Regions from separate parts of the Lysinibacillus sp. FSL R7-0073 genome, predicted to be linked through region 1. Evidence: a T-box and tRNA genes for the amino acid it is inferred to sense, from the RefSeq annotation. Region 1 holds a T-box; the other regions hold tRNA genes.
What was found. A T-box is a leader RNA that pairs with one kind of tRNA and senses whether it is charged. The one in region 1 lies ahead of ileS (isoleucine--tRNA ligase), so its partner is inferred to be a tRNA-Ile.
Positions count from the first base shown of each region.

Region 2: it has a tRNA-Ile gene. The T-box ahead of ileS (isoleucine--tRNA ligase) is inferred to sense a tRNA for this amino acid. The anticodon was not compared.
Region 3: it has a tRNA-Ile gene. The T-box ahead of ileS (isoleucine--tRNA ligase) is inferred to sense a tRNA for this amino acid. The anticodon was not compared.
Region 4: it has a tRNA-Ile gene. The T-box ahead of ileS (isoleucine--tRNA ligase) is inferred to sense a tRNA for this amino acid. The anticodon was not compared.

Region 1 covers NZ_JBBPAS010000001.1:1,039,627-1,042,808, forward strand. Annotated here, with positions in the region: gene MKY88_RS04920 (YlmH family RNA-binding protein) at 1-92, shown strand, start outside; gene MKY88_RS04925 (DivIVA domain-containing protein) at 188-712, shown strand; T-box leader at 813-1,040, shown strand; gene ileS (isoleucine--tRNA ligase) at 1,153-3,182, shown strand, end outside.
Region 2 covers NZ_JBBPAS010000001.1:255,037-258,218, forward strand. Annotated here, with positions in the region: tRNA gene MKY88_RS01190 (tRNA-Val) at 1-59, shown strand, start outside; tRNA gene MKY88_RS01195 (tRNA-Asp) at 64-139, shown strand; tRNA gene MKY88_RS01200 (tRNA-Thr) at 150-225, shown strand; tRNA gene MKY88_RS01205 (tRNA-Tyr) at 233-316, shown strand; tRNA gene MKY88_RS01210 (tRNA-Trp) at 321-394, shown strand; tRNA gene MKY88_RS01215 (tRNA-His) at 438-513, shown strand; tRNA gene MKY88_RS01220 (tRNA-Gln) at 523-597, shown strand; tRNA gene MKY88_RS01225 (tRNA-Lys) at 611-683, shown strand; tRNA gene MKY88_RS01230 (tRNA-Arg) at 702-778, shown strand; tRNA gene MKY88_RS01235 (tRNA-Pro) at 794-870, shown strand; tRNA gene MKY88_RS01240 (tRNA-Ala) at 880-955, shown strand; tRNA gene MKY88_RS01245 (tRNA-Ser) at 969-1,061, shown strand; tRNA gene MKY88_RS01250 (tRNA-Phe) at 1,066-1,141, shown strand; tRNA gene MKY88_RS01255 (tRNA-Gly) at 1,148-1,221, shown strand; tRNA gene MKY88_RS01260 (tRNA-Ile) at 1,226-1,299, shown strand; tRNA gene MKY88_RS01265 (tRNA-Asn) at 1,307-1,383, shown strand; tRNA gene MKY88_RS01270 (tRNA-Glu) at 1,385-1,456, shown strand; gene MKY88_RS01275 (nitric oxide synthase oxygenase) at 1,792-2,838, shown strand; gene MKY88_RS01280 (hypothetical protein) at 2,904-3,182, shown strand, end outside.
Region 3 covers NZ_JBBPAS010000001.1:3,724,325-3,727,506, forward strand. Annotated here, with positions in the region: gene MKY88_RS18585 (FecCD family ABC transporter permease) at 1-36, shown strand, start outside; gene MKY88_RS18590 (ABC transporter ATP-binding protein) at 52-849, shown strand; tRNA gene MKY88_RS18595 (tRNA-Glu) at 970-1,041, opposite strand; tRNA gene MKY88_RS18600 (tRNA-Ser) at 1,044-1,134, opposite strand; tRNA gene MKY88_RS18605 (tRNA-Asn) at 1,145-1,221, opposite strand; tRNA gene MKY88_RS18610 (tRNA-Ile) at 1,229-1,302, opposite strand; tRNA gene MKY88_RS18615 (tRNA-Gly) at 1,304-1,377, opposite strand; tRNA gene MKY88_RS18620 (tRNA-Phe) at 1,383-1,458, opposite strand; tRNA gene MKY88_RS18625 (tRNA-Asp) at 1,511-1,586, opposite strand; tRNA gene MKY88_RS18630 (tRNA-Met) at 1,590-1,664, opposite strand; tRNA gene MKY88_RS18635 (tRNA-Ser) at 1,716-1,808, opposite strand; tRNA gene MKY88_RS18640 (tRNA-Ile) at 1,824-1,900, opposite strand; tRNA gene MKY88_RS18645 (tRNA-Met) at 1,908-1,981, opposite strand; tRNA gene MKY88_RS18650 (tRNA-Ala) at 2,008-2,083, opposite strand; tRNA gene MKY88_RS18655 (tRNA-Pro) at 2,101-2,177, opposite strand; tRNA gene MKY88_RS18660 (tRNA-Arg) at 2,187-2,263, opposite strand; tRNA gene MKY88_RS18665 (tRNA-Leu) at 2,270-2,358, opposite strand; tRNA gene MKY88_RS18670 (tRNA-Gly) at 2,364-2,438, opposite strand; tRNA gene MKY88_RS18675 (tRNA-Leu) at 2,475-2,559, opposite strand; tRNA gene MKY88_RS18680 (tRNA-Lys) at 2,583-2,658, opposite strand; tRNA gene MKY88_RS18685 (tRNA-Thr) at 2,667-2,742, opposite strand; tRNA gene MKY88_RS18690 (tRNA-Val) at 2,746-2,821, opposite strand; rRNA gene rrf (5S ribosomal RNA) at 2,832-2,947, opposite strand.
Region 4 covers NZ_JBBPAS010000001.1:3,731,712-3,734,893, reverse strand. Annotated here, with positions in the region: rRNA gene rrf (5S ribosomal RNA) at 101-216, shown strand; tRNA gene MKY88_RS18820 (tRNA-Val) at 227-302, shown strand; tRNA gene MKY88_RS18815 (tRNA-Thr) at 306-381, shown strand; tRNA gene MKY88_RS18810 (tRNA-Lys) at 390-465, shown strand; tRNA gene MKY88_RS18805 (tRNA-Leu) at 489-573, shown strand; tRNA gene MKY88_RS18800 (tRNA-Gly) at 610-684, shown strand; tRNA gene MKY88_RS18795 (tRNA-Leu) at 690-778, shown strand; tRNA gene MKY88_RS18790 (tRNA-Arg) at 785-861, shown strand; tRNA gene MKY88_RS18785 (tRNA-Pro) at 871-947, shown strand; tRNA gene MKY88_RS18780 (tRNA-Ala) at 965-1,040, shown strand; tRNA gene MKY88_RS18775 (tRNA-Met) at 1,067-1,140, shown strand; tRNA gene MKY88_RS18770 (tRNA-Ile) at 1,148-1,224, shown strand; tRNA gene MKY88_RS18765 (tRNA-Ser) at 1,240-1,332, shown strand; tRNA gene MKY88_RS18760 (tRNA-Met) at 1,384-1,458, shown strand; tRNA gene MKY88_RS18755 (tRNA-Asp) at 1,462-1,537, shown strand; tRNA gene MKY88_RS18750 (tRNA-Phe) at 1,590-1,665, shown strand; tRNA gene MKY88_RS18745 (tRNA-Gly) at 1,671-1,744, shown strand; tRNA gene MKY88_RS18740 (tRNA-Ile) at 1,746-1,819, shown strand; tRNA gene MKY88_RS18735 (tRNA-Asn) at 1,827-1,903, shown strand; tRNA gene MKY88_RS18730 (tRNA-Ser) at 1,914-2,004, shown strand; tRNA gene MKY88_RS18725 (tRNA-Glu) at 2,007-2,078, shown strand; gene MKY88_RS18720 (VOC family protein) at 2,154-2,570, opposite strand; gene nadA (quinolinate synthase NadA) at 2,711-3,182, opposite strand, start outside.

The DNA.
Region 1 (3,182 bases):
GGAGCGGTCGTATGAAAATAATTATGACAGAAGGCCGTACAAAAAAAGATAAAATCCGTATACAAGTCGGTCGATTGGCCCAAAAAAGCTAAAAGAAAAGTAAATTTCATTAATTTATACTGCTAAGTTGTCGGAAGAATTGTATAATAGGAAATACGAATGTACACGAAAAGGAGAGAAGGATAGTATGCCATTATCACCTATTGATATACATAATAAGGAGTTTACAAAAGCTTTCAGAGGATATGCTGAAGATGAAGTAAATGAATTTTTAGATCAAATCATTAAAGACTATGAAATTTTGCTGCGCGAAAAAAAAGAGGTTGATAAGCAACTAGAAATGGCCTTAGAACAAGCGAGGCATTTTAGCTCTTTAGAAGAAACTTTACAAAAATCTATTGTGGTTGCACAAGAAGCTGCAGATGAAGTACGTAGAAATTCTCAAAAAGAGGCAAAGCTTATCGTCAAAGAAGCAGAGAAAAATGCTGATCGAATCGTTAATGATGCTTTAACGAAAGCACGTAAGGTTACAATTGAAATTGATGAGCTTAAAAAACAATCTAAGGTGTTCCGTAATCGTTTCAAAATGCTTGTTGAAGCCCAGCTTGATTTATTAAATGCAGACGATTGGGATCATTTGCTTCAGTATGATATCGATTTAACAGAAATTCAAGCATCTGTAGATGAAGCGCAAGAAGCAGAAGATATGTAACTCTCCTTTTCATGGAGAGGATCAAATTTAAATGAAGCTTGACGCGATTGTTTGAATTTCATATACTTTGTAATAGTAATTATTTTGTACAGACATATGCATAGAAGCAGAGACGAAGACAGTATTTGTTAGGCGTGGTGAAGCGATTTGGGGATAGTGGAAGCCCAAACAAGCAACTAACAATGAACATCACTTCTGAGCTAAATAACTGAAAAAAGTAAGTTATTTCGTGATGCACGACGTTAATGTGCTTGAAAGAGGTAGTGCAATCTATTGGATTGTGCTACAAGTAGGGTGGTACCGCGAGTAGAAGCTTCTCGTCCCTTAGTGGATGAGGGCTTTTTTTATTTGTCCGCGAATTGTTTCAGAAAAGTTAGCCCATAACTGTCGTATGAGAAGAGTGTCGATATGCTTGATGTAAAATAAAGGAGGATTTTTTTATGGTGGAATACAAAGATACTTTATTAATGCCAAAAACGGATTTCCCAATGCGTGGAAATTTACCAGCAAATGAACCAAAAATGCAAGATAAATGGAATGAGATGGATATTAACAAATTACAGATGGAGCGTACAGAAGGTCGTCCTGAATATGTACTTCATGATGGCCCTCCGTATGCAAATGGTGATATTCATATTGGACATGCATTGAATAAAGTATTAAAGGATATGATTACACGTCATCGTTCAATGACTGGTTACCATGTTAATTATATTCCTGGCTGGGATACGCATGGTCTACCTATCGAACAAGCATTGACAAATAAAGGTGTCAAACGTAAAGAAATGTCAGTAGCAGCTTTCCGTCAACTTTGTGAAGAATATGCATATGAGCAAATTGACAATCAACGAAATCAATTCCGTCGTTTAGGGATCCGTGGTAATTGGGAAAATCCTTATATTACATTGAAACCTGAGTTTGAAGCTCGTCAAATTGAAGTATTCGGAAAGATGGCGGAAAAAGGATATATTTATAAAGGTTTAAAACCAGTATATTGGTCACCGTCTTCTGAATCTGCTCTTGCTGAAGCAGAAATTGAATATAAAGATATTAAATCGCCTTCCATTTATGTAAGCTTTGCTATTAAAGATGCAAAAGGTGTTGTACCAGCAGATGCTAAATTTGTTATTTGGACAACAACTCCTTGGACATTACCAGCAAACTTAGGGATTTCTTTAAATCCTGAGTTCGTTTATGTTGTCGTTGCAGTAGCAAATAAAAAATTCATCATTGCAAAAGATTTATTAGAAACTGTGGCAACTGCTCTTGAATGGGAAGCATATGAAGTTGTTCAAGAAGTGAAGGGTGAAGCATTAGATCGTATTGTCGCTCAACATCCTTTCTATGATCGTGATTCACTTGTAATGGTAGGGGAACATGTTACTGCTGACGCAGGTACTGGCTGTGTTCACACGGCTCCAGGACACGGGGAAGACGATTATCATATTAGTAAGCAATATGGCTTAGACATTCTTAGCCCACTTGATAATAGTGGCTGCTATACGGATGAAGCACCTGGGTTTGAGGGCGTCTTTTATAATGATGCCAATAAACTAGTTACAGAAAAGCTAAAAGAAGTAGATGCATTAGAAAGTCTTGGTTTCATTTCACACTCATACCCACATGATTGGCGTACAAAAAAACCAGTTATTTATCGTGCCACACCGCAATGGTTTGCGTCTGTTGAAGCGTTCCGTGGAGAGCTATTAGAGGCTGTTAAAGCAACTGCATTTACACCAGCTTGGGGAGAAACACGTCTTTACAATATGATTCGTGACCGTGGAGATTGGGTAATTTCTCGTCAGCGTGCTTGGGGTGTACCAATTCCAATTTTCTACGCTGAAAATGGTGAACCAATTATTACATCTGAAACAATTAGCCATATCTCAGCACTATTCCGTGAACATGGCTCAAATATTTGGTTCCAAAAAACAGCAAAAGAGTTGTTACCAGAAGGCTTTACACATCCGGGTAGCCCGAACGGTGAATTTACAAAAGAAAATGATATTATGGACGTATGGTTCGACTCAGGTTCTTCACACCAAGGTGTACTTGTAGAACGTGGCATGAAATACCCTGCTGATCTATATTTAGAAGGCTCTGACCAACACCGTGGATGGTTTAACTCTTCTCTTATTACATCAGTAGCTATTAACGGCTTTGCACCATATAAAGGACTTTTAACGCATGGTTTCGTTCTTGATGGTGAAGGTCGTAAAATGAGTAAATCATTAGGGAATGTCATCATTCCACAAAAGGTAATGGATCAATATGGAGCAGATATTCTTCGTCTATGGGTTGCTTCTGTAGACTATACTGCTGACGTGCGAATTTCTATGGATATGTTGAAGCAAGTATCAGAAGTATATCGTAAAATTCGTAACACTTTCCGTTTCCTACACGGCAATATTGCTGATTTCGATCCAACAAAAGATCGTGTAGCCTACGCAGAGCTTCGTGAAATGGATCA
Region 2 (3,182 bases), 780 kb from region 1:
GGGAGAGCACCTGCCTTACAAGCAGGGGGTCGGCGGTTCGAGCCCGTCATCCTCCACCATTTTGGTCCCGTGGTGTAGCGGTTAACATGCCTGCCTGTCACGCAGGAGATCGCCGGTTCGATCCCGGTCGGGACCGCCATTTTTTTATTGCCGGTGTAGCTCAGTTGGTAGAGCAACTGACTTGTAATCAGTAGGTCGTGGGTTCGACTCCTATCGCCGGCACCATTCCCTTGGAGGGGTAGCGAAGTGGCTAAACGCGGCGGACTGTAAATCCGCTCCTTAGGGTTCGGCGGTTCGAATCCGTCCCCCTCCACCATTTTAGGGGCATAGTTCAACGGTAGAATAGAGGTCTCCAAAACCTTTGGTGTGGGTTCGATTCCTACTGCCCCTGCCAGGTATAAAGGTACTCGTACATATATGGCTGTTATTATATAGTGGCGGTTGTGGCGAAGTGGTTAACGCATCGGATTGTGGTTCCGACATTCGTGGGTTCGATTCCCATCAGTCGCCCCATTTTAAAATTGGGGTATAGCCAAGCGGTAAGGCAACGGATTTTGATTCCGTCATGCCTAGGTTCGAATCCTAGTACCCCAGCCATTTTTTCTTATACGAGCCATTAGCTCAGTTGGTAGAGCATCTGACTTTTAATCAGAGGGTCGAAGGTTCGAGTCCTTCATGGCTCATCATTTTTAATTAATTTAGCGCCCGTAGCTCAATTGGATAGAGCGTCTGACTACGGATCAGAAGGTTATGGGTTCGACTCCTGTCGGGCGCGCCAATTTATTTATGTTTTCGGAATGTAGCTCAGCTTGGTAGAGCACTTGGTTTGGGACCAAGGGGTCGTAGGTTCGAATCCTGTCATTCCGACCATCTATAAATGGGGCCTTAGCTCAGCTGGGAGAGCGCCTGCCTTGCACGCAGGAGGTCAGCGGTTCGATCCCGCTAGGCTCCACCATTTTTATATTTTTGGAGGTATACCCAAGTCTGGCTGAAGGGATCGGTCTTGAAAACCGACAGGCGGGTAACACCGCGCGGGGGTTCGAATCCCTCTACCTCCTCCATTTCGGGTCAGTAGCTCAGTTGGTAGAGCATTAGATTGAAGCTCTAAGTGTCGGCGGTTCGATTCCGTCCTGACCCACCATTATTTGCGGGTGTAGTTTAATGGTAAAACCTCAGCCTTCCAAGCTGATGTCGTGAGTTCGATTCTCATCACCCGCTCCAAAATGGGCCTATAGCTCAGCTGGTTAGAGCGCACGCCTGATAAGCGTGAGGTCGATGGTTCGAGTCCATTTAGGCCCATCATTATTCCGAAGTAGCTCAGTTGGTAGTAGCACCTGACTGTTAATCAGGTTGTCGCAGGTTCGAGTCCTGCCTTCGGAGCCACGGCCCGTTGGTCAAGTGGTTAAGACACCGCCCTTTCACGGCGGTAACACGGGTTCGAATCCCGTACGGGTCATCAAGCATGTAGCACAGTTGTGTGCTACATGCTTTTTTCTATGTCTTTTCATAAACATGTTTAAAAGCTAAAAATCCTTTGATAAGGTTTTGTAGCTTTTGAATGTTAGGTCTAAATTCATTTCCTTCTCCCAAATGCTAATAATCCCTTTCTTTTTTATAGGCTCGTTTAAAGGAGTACTACAATTCAATTCAATTCAAACTATCTGGAGCGATGCTTCCTACTAAATTTGAACAAACTATTTCATATATGCAATATGTATGTTTTTTCATTAACTATTTTCATGGTGCTTATTGCCTTGTTCCCCTAATATGAGGATAAGTGGAGGAATCGATATGAATATACAGGAGATACAAAGTTTTTTAAATCAATACCAGCTTGAACAAAATGAATCCAAACTTTGGTTAGAAAATAGATTACAGCAGATTAAAAGAGCAGGGGAATATAAGCCTACAACAGAAGAGCTAGTTTTTGGTGCACGAGTTGCATGGCGAAATAGCAATAAATGTATTGGACGGTTGTTTTGGCAATCATTGCATGTAGTAGATGCACGAGAAGTTTTAGATGAACAGGGCATTTTTCAAAAGTTACTAGAGCATATTGAGTATGCCACTAATCATGGGAAAATTCGTCCAACTATAACAGTGTTTGCAACTGACAGAGTACGAATTTGGAATCATCAGCTAATTCGTTACGCAGGCTACGAAACAGAAGAGGGCATTATTGGTGATGCACATTCCATCACTTTTACAAAAATATGCGAATCGATGGGCTGGAAAGGCGAGCGTACGCCGTTTGATGTGTTACCACTCGTCATACAGGTAGACGGACGTGCTCCCCAGCTATTTACGATTCCTGCCAAGTATATTTTAGAGGTTCCAATACGTCATCCGGAATTGGAAGCTGTGGAGAAATTAGAGTTGAAATGGTATGCTGTTCCTATTATTTCGAGTATGCGTTTTCAAATGGCTGGCATTGATTTTCAAGCAGCTCCATTTAATGGCTGGTATATGGGGACTGAAATTGGGGCACGCAATTTAGCCGATCATGACCGGTATAATACGCTGCCAGCTATTGCGGGAATATTTAATCTGGATACAACCAAACAAGCTTCTCTATGGCGTGACCGTGCATTAGTGGAGCTCAATATTGCTGTCCTACATTCTTTTAAAGAGGATGGAGTGAGCATTGTAGATCATCATACTGCTGCTCAGCAGTTTAAATTATTTGAGGAAGCTGAGAGATTGGCAGGGCGAGAAGTTACAGGTAACTGGACATGGTTAATCCCACCACTTTCCCCTGCGACCACTCATATATTCCATAAGCCTTATATAAATACTTATCATACGCCCAATTATTTTTATCAAAAACCATGTTATTAACTTTAAAGGAGTTGTTCATAAACTAACAGCTCCTAAGTACCTTTTGGGGAAAGGGGCAATTCAAGATGTTGAACCAAAATATTTCGAATATCCCTTGGCAACAATTGACGACACCTTATGGCAGAGGAACAGACATTCCTCGTCTAATTGAACAGGAACAATATCATGAGCTGACTGAACTAATTGAACATCAAGGAACACTCTGGCAGGTGACGCCATGGGTTTTGCTTATTCTTTTACAAAAGCTTTCAAGTAAAAATGTGGAGGAAGTCACCTTAGCAGAAATAGAGCTTTATTTGGCTGTGGCTCATGCAATAACTGAGGATTATCATGATTCAACACGT
Region 3 (3,182 bases), 2.7 Mb from region 1:
TTTATCTATTTATTATTTAGAAATCCTAATAAATAAAGGAGTCCATACAACATGACTGAATCCTTATTAACTAAATCCCTAACATTAAGTTATGGTGATTCCAATATTATCGAAGATCTCAATTTATCTATCCCTTTGAATGAAATTACTGTCTTGATTGGAGCGAATGGCTGTGGTAAATCTACACTTCTACGCTCCATTGCTCGATTATTAAAACCAAAAAAGGGATCTGTTTTATTAGATGGCGAAGATATTTTTAAACTATCTACAAAGCAAGTAGCTAAAAACCTTTCTATTCTTCCTCAATCACCAGTAGCACCAGAAGGCTTAACGGTCCTACAGCTTGTTAAACAAGGGCGATTTCCTTATCAAAGTTGGCGCCAGCAATGGACGGTGAAAGATGAGGAAATTGTGCTAAATGCCTTAAAAGCTACAGGAACGGAGCAATTACAAGATAGACCAGTGGACGAGCTATCAGGTGGGCAACGTCAACGTGCATGGATTGCTATGACACTCGCTCAAGATACAGATATTATTCTGTTAGATGAGCCTACAACCTATCTAGATCTAACTCATCAAATAGAAGTGCTAGATTTATTATTTGAATTAAATCAACTGCAAAAGCGAACAATTATTATGGTCTTACATGATATAAATCTCGCTTGTCGTTATGCTGATCATATCATTACTGTGCGTGATCGTGGAGTTTATCGTCAAGGTAAGCCTGAAGAGATCATGACAACAGAATTAGTTAGCCATGTATTTGATCTTGAATGTCAAATGACATCAGATCCTATCTTTGGAACACCTTTATGTATTCCTTATGGTAAAGGACGAAATATTACGTAAGTCTTCAAAAAACAACGAGCCTTCGCAGATTCATTATCTGGCGAAGGCTTTCTTGTTACTTTTTCTTTTCAGCTCATAAAAAAAGTACAGTAGATGTAAATTCATCTACTGTACTTAGTATGACCCGTACGGGATTCGAACCCGTGTTACCGCCGTGAAAGGGCGGTGTCTTAACCACTTGACCAACGGGCCCATGGCGGAGAAGGAGGGATTTGAACCCTCGCGCCGGTTACCCGACCTACACCCTTAGCAGGGGCGCCTCTTCAGCCTCTTGAGTACTTCCCCACAAAAAAAATGGCTCCGAAGGCAGGACTCGAACCTGCGACAACCTGATTAACAGTCAGGTGCTACTACCAACTGAGCTACTTCGGAATAATGATGGGCCTAAATGGACTCGAACCATCGACCTCACGCTTATCAGGCGTGCGCTCTAACCAGCTGAGCTATAGGCCCTTGGAGCGGGTGATGGGAATCGAACCCACGACATCAGCTTGGAAGGCTGAGGTTTTACCATTAAACTACACCCGCATAAATGGTGGGTCAGGACGGAATCGAACCGCCGACACTTAGAGCTTCAATCTAATGCTCTACCAACTGAGCTACTGACCCATTTCGTCCATGCTAAGCTTGCTCACTCTTTGCTTCTCATGTCTATAAAAAATGGCGGTCCCGACCGGGATCGAACCGGCGATCTCCTGCGTGACAGGCAGGCATGTTAACCGCTACACCACGGGACCATTTGGTTGCGGGGGCCGGATTTGAACCAACGACCTTCGGGTTATGAGCCCGACGAGCTACCACTGCTCCACCCCGCGATAATCTTATTGTCTTTTCGAGTTTTTAAAGCACCATTTATGAATATAAACTGGAGGAGGTAGAGGGATTCGAACCCCCGCGCGGTGTTACCCGCCTGTCGGTTTTCAAGACCGATCCCTTCAGCCAGACTTGGGTATACCTCCGTAACAATATATAAATGGTGGACCTTGCAGGACTCGAACCTGCGACCGGACGGTTATGAGCCGTCTGCTCTAACCAACTGAGCTAAAGGTCCTTTAAGATGGCGGCAGAGGGGATCGAACCCCCGACCTTACGGGTATGAACCGTACGCTCTAGCCAGCTGAGCTACGCCGCCAGGATCTTTATACTGGTTAATTACTATGGTGGAGCCTAGCGGGATCGAACCGCTGACCTCCTGCGTGCAAGGCAGGCGCTCTCCCAGCTGAGCTAAGGCCCCATAATATTTTTTGGAAATGGTCGGGAAGACAGGATTCGAACCTGCGACCCCTTGGTCCCAAACCAAGTGCTCTACCAAGCTGAGCTACTTCCCGTTCGTTTTATGGCGCGCCCGACAGGAGTCGAACCCATAACCTTCTGATCCGTAGTCAGACGCTCTATCCAATTGAGCTACGGGCGCATAAAATGGTGCCGAGGACCGGAATCGAACCGGTACGGTAGTCACCTACCGCAGGATTTTAAGTCCTGTGCGTCTGCCAGTTCCGCCACCCCGGCACATTTGGAGCGGAAGACGAGGTTCGAACTCGCGACCCCCACCTTGGCAAGGTGGTGTTCTACCACTGAACTACTTCCGCATGTGCATAAGTTTTTTTATCTGGCATATTGAAAAATGGTGCGGGTGAAGGGAGTCGAACCCCCACGCCTTGCGGCGCTAGATCCTAAGTCTAGTGCGTCTGCCAATTCCGCCACACCCGCTTAATATGGTTGGTACTTATAAATGGTGAGCCATGAAGGACTCGAACCTTCGACCCTCTGATTAAAAGTCAGATGCTCTACCAACTGAGCTAATGGCTCGTCTGAAATGGTGCCGGCTATAGGAATCGAACCCACGACCTACTGATTACAAGTCAGTTGCTCTACCTGCTGAGCTAAACCGGCAAATGGTGGAGGATGACGGGCTCGAACCGCCGACCCTCTGCTTGTAAGGCAGATGCTCTCCCAGCTGAGCTAATCCTCCTGGGTATTATGCCTAGCGACGTCCTACTCTCACAGGGGGAAGCCCCCAACTACCATCGGCGCTAAAGAGCTTAACTTCCGTGTTCGGTATGGGAACGGGTGTGACCTCTTTGCCATCATCACTAGACTGCTTTATTATGTATCTTGTTTTGAAGTTATTTACCTGTCCTTCAAGACAAGAATTATTGTATAACGTTTTCTCATATTGTGCAATACTTTTTTATAAAAAAAAGAAATTATTACTTTTAAGAGATATTTTTGTTAAGTAAGAGAAAATATTGCCCTGCAAAATATTATATCAATAGTTGTTTCAAAAGAAAACAATTATTTTTTATCTATATATTTTCAGCTTATATCTTGCT
Region 4 (3,182 bases), 2.7 Mb from region 1:
GGAAGCAATGGAGAGAGGGAAGGAGCGTACTCAAGTACGTGACTGACTGAACGACAGAAGCTGACGAAGAAATGCGAAGTATATTGAAAGCCGACTATAGTCTAGTGATGATGGCAAAGAGGTCACACCCGTTCCCATACCGAACACGGAAGTTAAGCTCTTTAGCGCCGATGGTAGTTGGGGGCTTCCCCCTGTGAGAGTAGGACGTCGCTAGGCATAATACCCAGGAGGATTAGCTCAGCTGGGAGAGCATCTGCCTTACAAGCAGAGGGTCGGCGGTTCGAGCCCGTCATCCTCCACCATTTGCCGGTTTAGCTCAGCAGGTAGAGCAACTGACTTGTAATCAGTAGGTCGTGGGTTCGATTCCTATAGCCGGCACCATTTCAGACGAGCCATTAGCTCAGTTGGTAGAGCATCTGACTTTTAATCAGAGGGTCGAAGGTTCGAGTCCTTCATGGCTCACCATTTATAAGTACCAACCATATTAAGCGGGTGTGGCGGAATTGGCAGACGCACTAGACTTAGGATCTAGCGCCGCAAGGCGTGGGGGTTCGACTCCCTTCACCCGCACCATTTTTCAATATGCCAGATAAAAAAACTTATGCACATGCGGAAGTAGTTCAGTGGTAGAACACCACCTTGCCAAGGTGGGGGTCGCGAGTTCGAACCTCGTCTTCCGCTCCAAATGTGCCGGGGTGGCGGAACTGGCAGACGCACAGGACTTAAAATCCTGCGGTAGGTGACTACCGTACCGGTTCGATTCCGGTCCTCGGCACCATTTTATGCGCCCGTAGCTCAATTGGATAGAGCGTCTGACTACGGATCAGAAGGTTATGGGTTCGACTCCTGTCGGGCGCGCCATAAAACGAACGGGAAGTAGCTCAGCTTGGTAGAGCACTTGGTTTGGGACCAAGGGGTCGCAGGTTCGAATCCTGTCTTCCCGACCATTTCCAAAAAATATTATGGGGCCTTAGCTCAGCTGGGAGAGCGCCTGCCTTGCACGCAGGAGGTCAGCGGTTCGATCCCGCTAGGCTCCACCATAGTAATTAACCAGTATAAAGATCCTGGCGGCGTAGCTCAGCTGGCTAGAGCGTACGGTTCATACCCGTAAGGTCGGGGGTTCGATCCCCTCTGCCGCCATCTTAAAGGACCTTTAGCTCAGTTGGTTAGAGCAGACGGCTCATAACCGTCCGGTCGCAGGTTCGAGTCCTGCAAGGTCCACCATTTATATATTGTTACGGAGGTATACCCAAGTCTGGCTGAAGGGATCGGTCTTGAAAACCGACAGGCGGGTAACACCGCGCGGGGGTTCGAATCCCTCTACCTCCTCCAGTTTATATTCATAAATGGTGCTTTAAAAACTCGAAAAGACAATAAGATTATCGCGGGGTGGAGCAGTGGTAGCTCGTCGGGCTCATAACCCGAAGGTCGTTGGTTCAAATCCGGCCCCCGCAACCAAATGGTCCCGTGGTGTAGCGGTTAACATGCCTGCCTGTCACGCAGGAGATCGCCGGTTCGATCCCGGTCGGGACCGCCATTTTTTATAGACATGAGAAGCAAAGAGTGAGCAAGCTTAGCATGGACGAAATGGGTCAGTAGCTCAGTTGGTAGAGCATTAGATTGAAGCTCTAAGTGTCGGCGGTTCGATTCCGTCCTGACCCACCATTTATGCGGGTGTAGTTTAATGGTAAAACCTCAGCCTTCCAAGCTGATGTCGTGGGTTCGATTCCCATCACCCGCTCCAAGGGCCTATAGCTCAGCTGGTTAGAGCGCACGCCTGATAAGCGTGAGGTCGATGGTTCGAGTCCATTTAGGCCCATCATTATTCCGAAGTAGCTCAGTTGGTAGTAGCACCTGACTGTTAATCAGGTTGTCGCAGGTTCGAGTCCTGCCTTCGGAGCCATTTTTTTTGTGGGGAAGTACTCAAGAGGCTGAAGAGGCGCCCCTGCTAAGGGTGTAGGTCGGGTAACCGGCGCGAGGGTTCAAATCCCTCCTTCTCCGCCATGGGCCCGTTGGTCAAGTGGTTAAGACACCGCCCTTTCACGGCGGTAACACGGGTTCGAATCCCGTACGGGTCATACAAAAAACAAAAAACAGTAGATGCATTTGCGTCTACTGTTTTTTTTATAGAAAACTAATGTAAGATAAACGATTTACTCTTGATTTATTGCATGTTCATCCATATAAACAACTTCCCAAATATGCCCATCTAAATCTTGAAAACCCCAGCCATACATAAATCCATGATCTTGTGGATCACTATAAGGTTTACCCCCGGAGGCAAGTGCCTTATTTACTAGCTGATCTACTTGCTCCCGATTTTCTGCAGATAGACATAAAATTGCTTCCGCAGAAACAGAAGTATCCGTTATTTCCTTGTTACTAAATCCTTTGAAACGATCTTCGACCATTAGTAAAGCAAAAATATTTTCACTAATAATCATTGAGGAAGTCGTTTCATCACTGAATTGTTGATTGAACTCAAAACCTAACTCCTGAAAAAACGACGTGGATTTCTTTACATTTTTGACTGGTAAATTAATGAAAATATTTTTCGATTGAAAAGACATTTCTTATCACCTCCAAATCGACATTATCATAAAAAATAAATGGGTGTCAATTTCAGAAGATAACCCGGATACTTAATTCTATGAGCAAATAAAAAGCAGAAATATTGTTTTTTACAACATCTCTGCTTTAAAATCATAATTCATCTTCTTGCTAACATTCTTTCCAGAGAACTAAGAGCTTCAGTGCTAGTATGACCATCAACTTGAATACGGTTATGTGGTTGACCTTGTTCAATACTTTCTAAGCACCATAGTAAATGGGGGAGATCAATGCGATTCATCGTTAGGCAAGGACAAAAGTTTTCATTTAAAGAGATGATCTGTTTATCTGGATGCTGCTTTATAATACGATTGACCAGATTCATTTCTGTCCCTATTGCCCATGCAGATCCACTAGGTGCTTGATTAATTGTATCAATAATGTACTTAGTTGAGCCAGCATCATCAGCCGCGTCTACAACCTCACGACTACATTCAGGGTGAACAATAATTCTCATGGCTGGGTATCCCTTACGAACAGCCTCTGTATGTAGAACTGTAAATCCTTCATGGACAGAGCAATGACCCTTCCACAGAATAACTTGGATGTTCTCAAGAGGCTGTTTAGTTTCA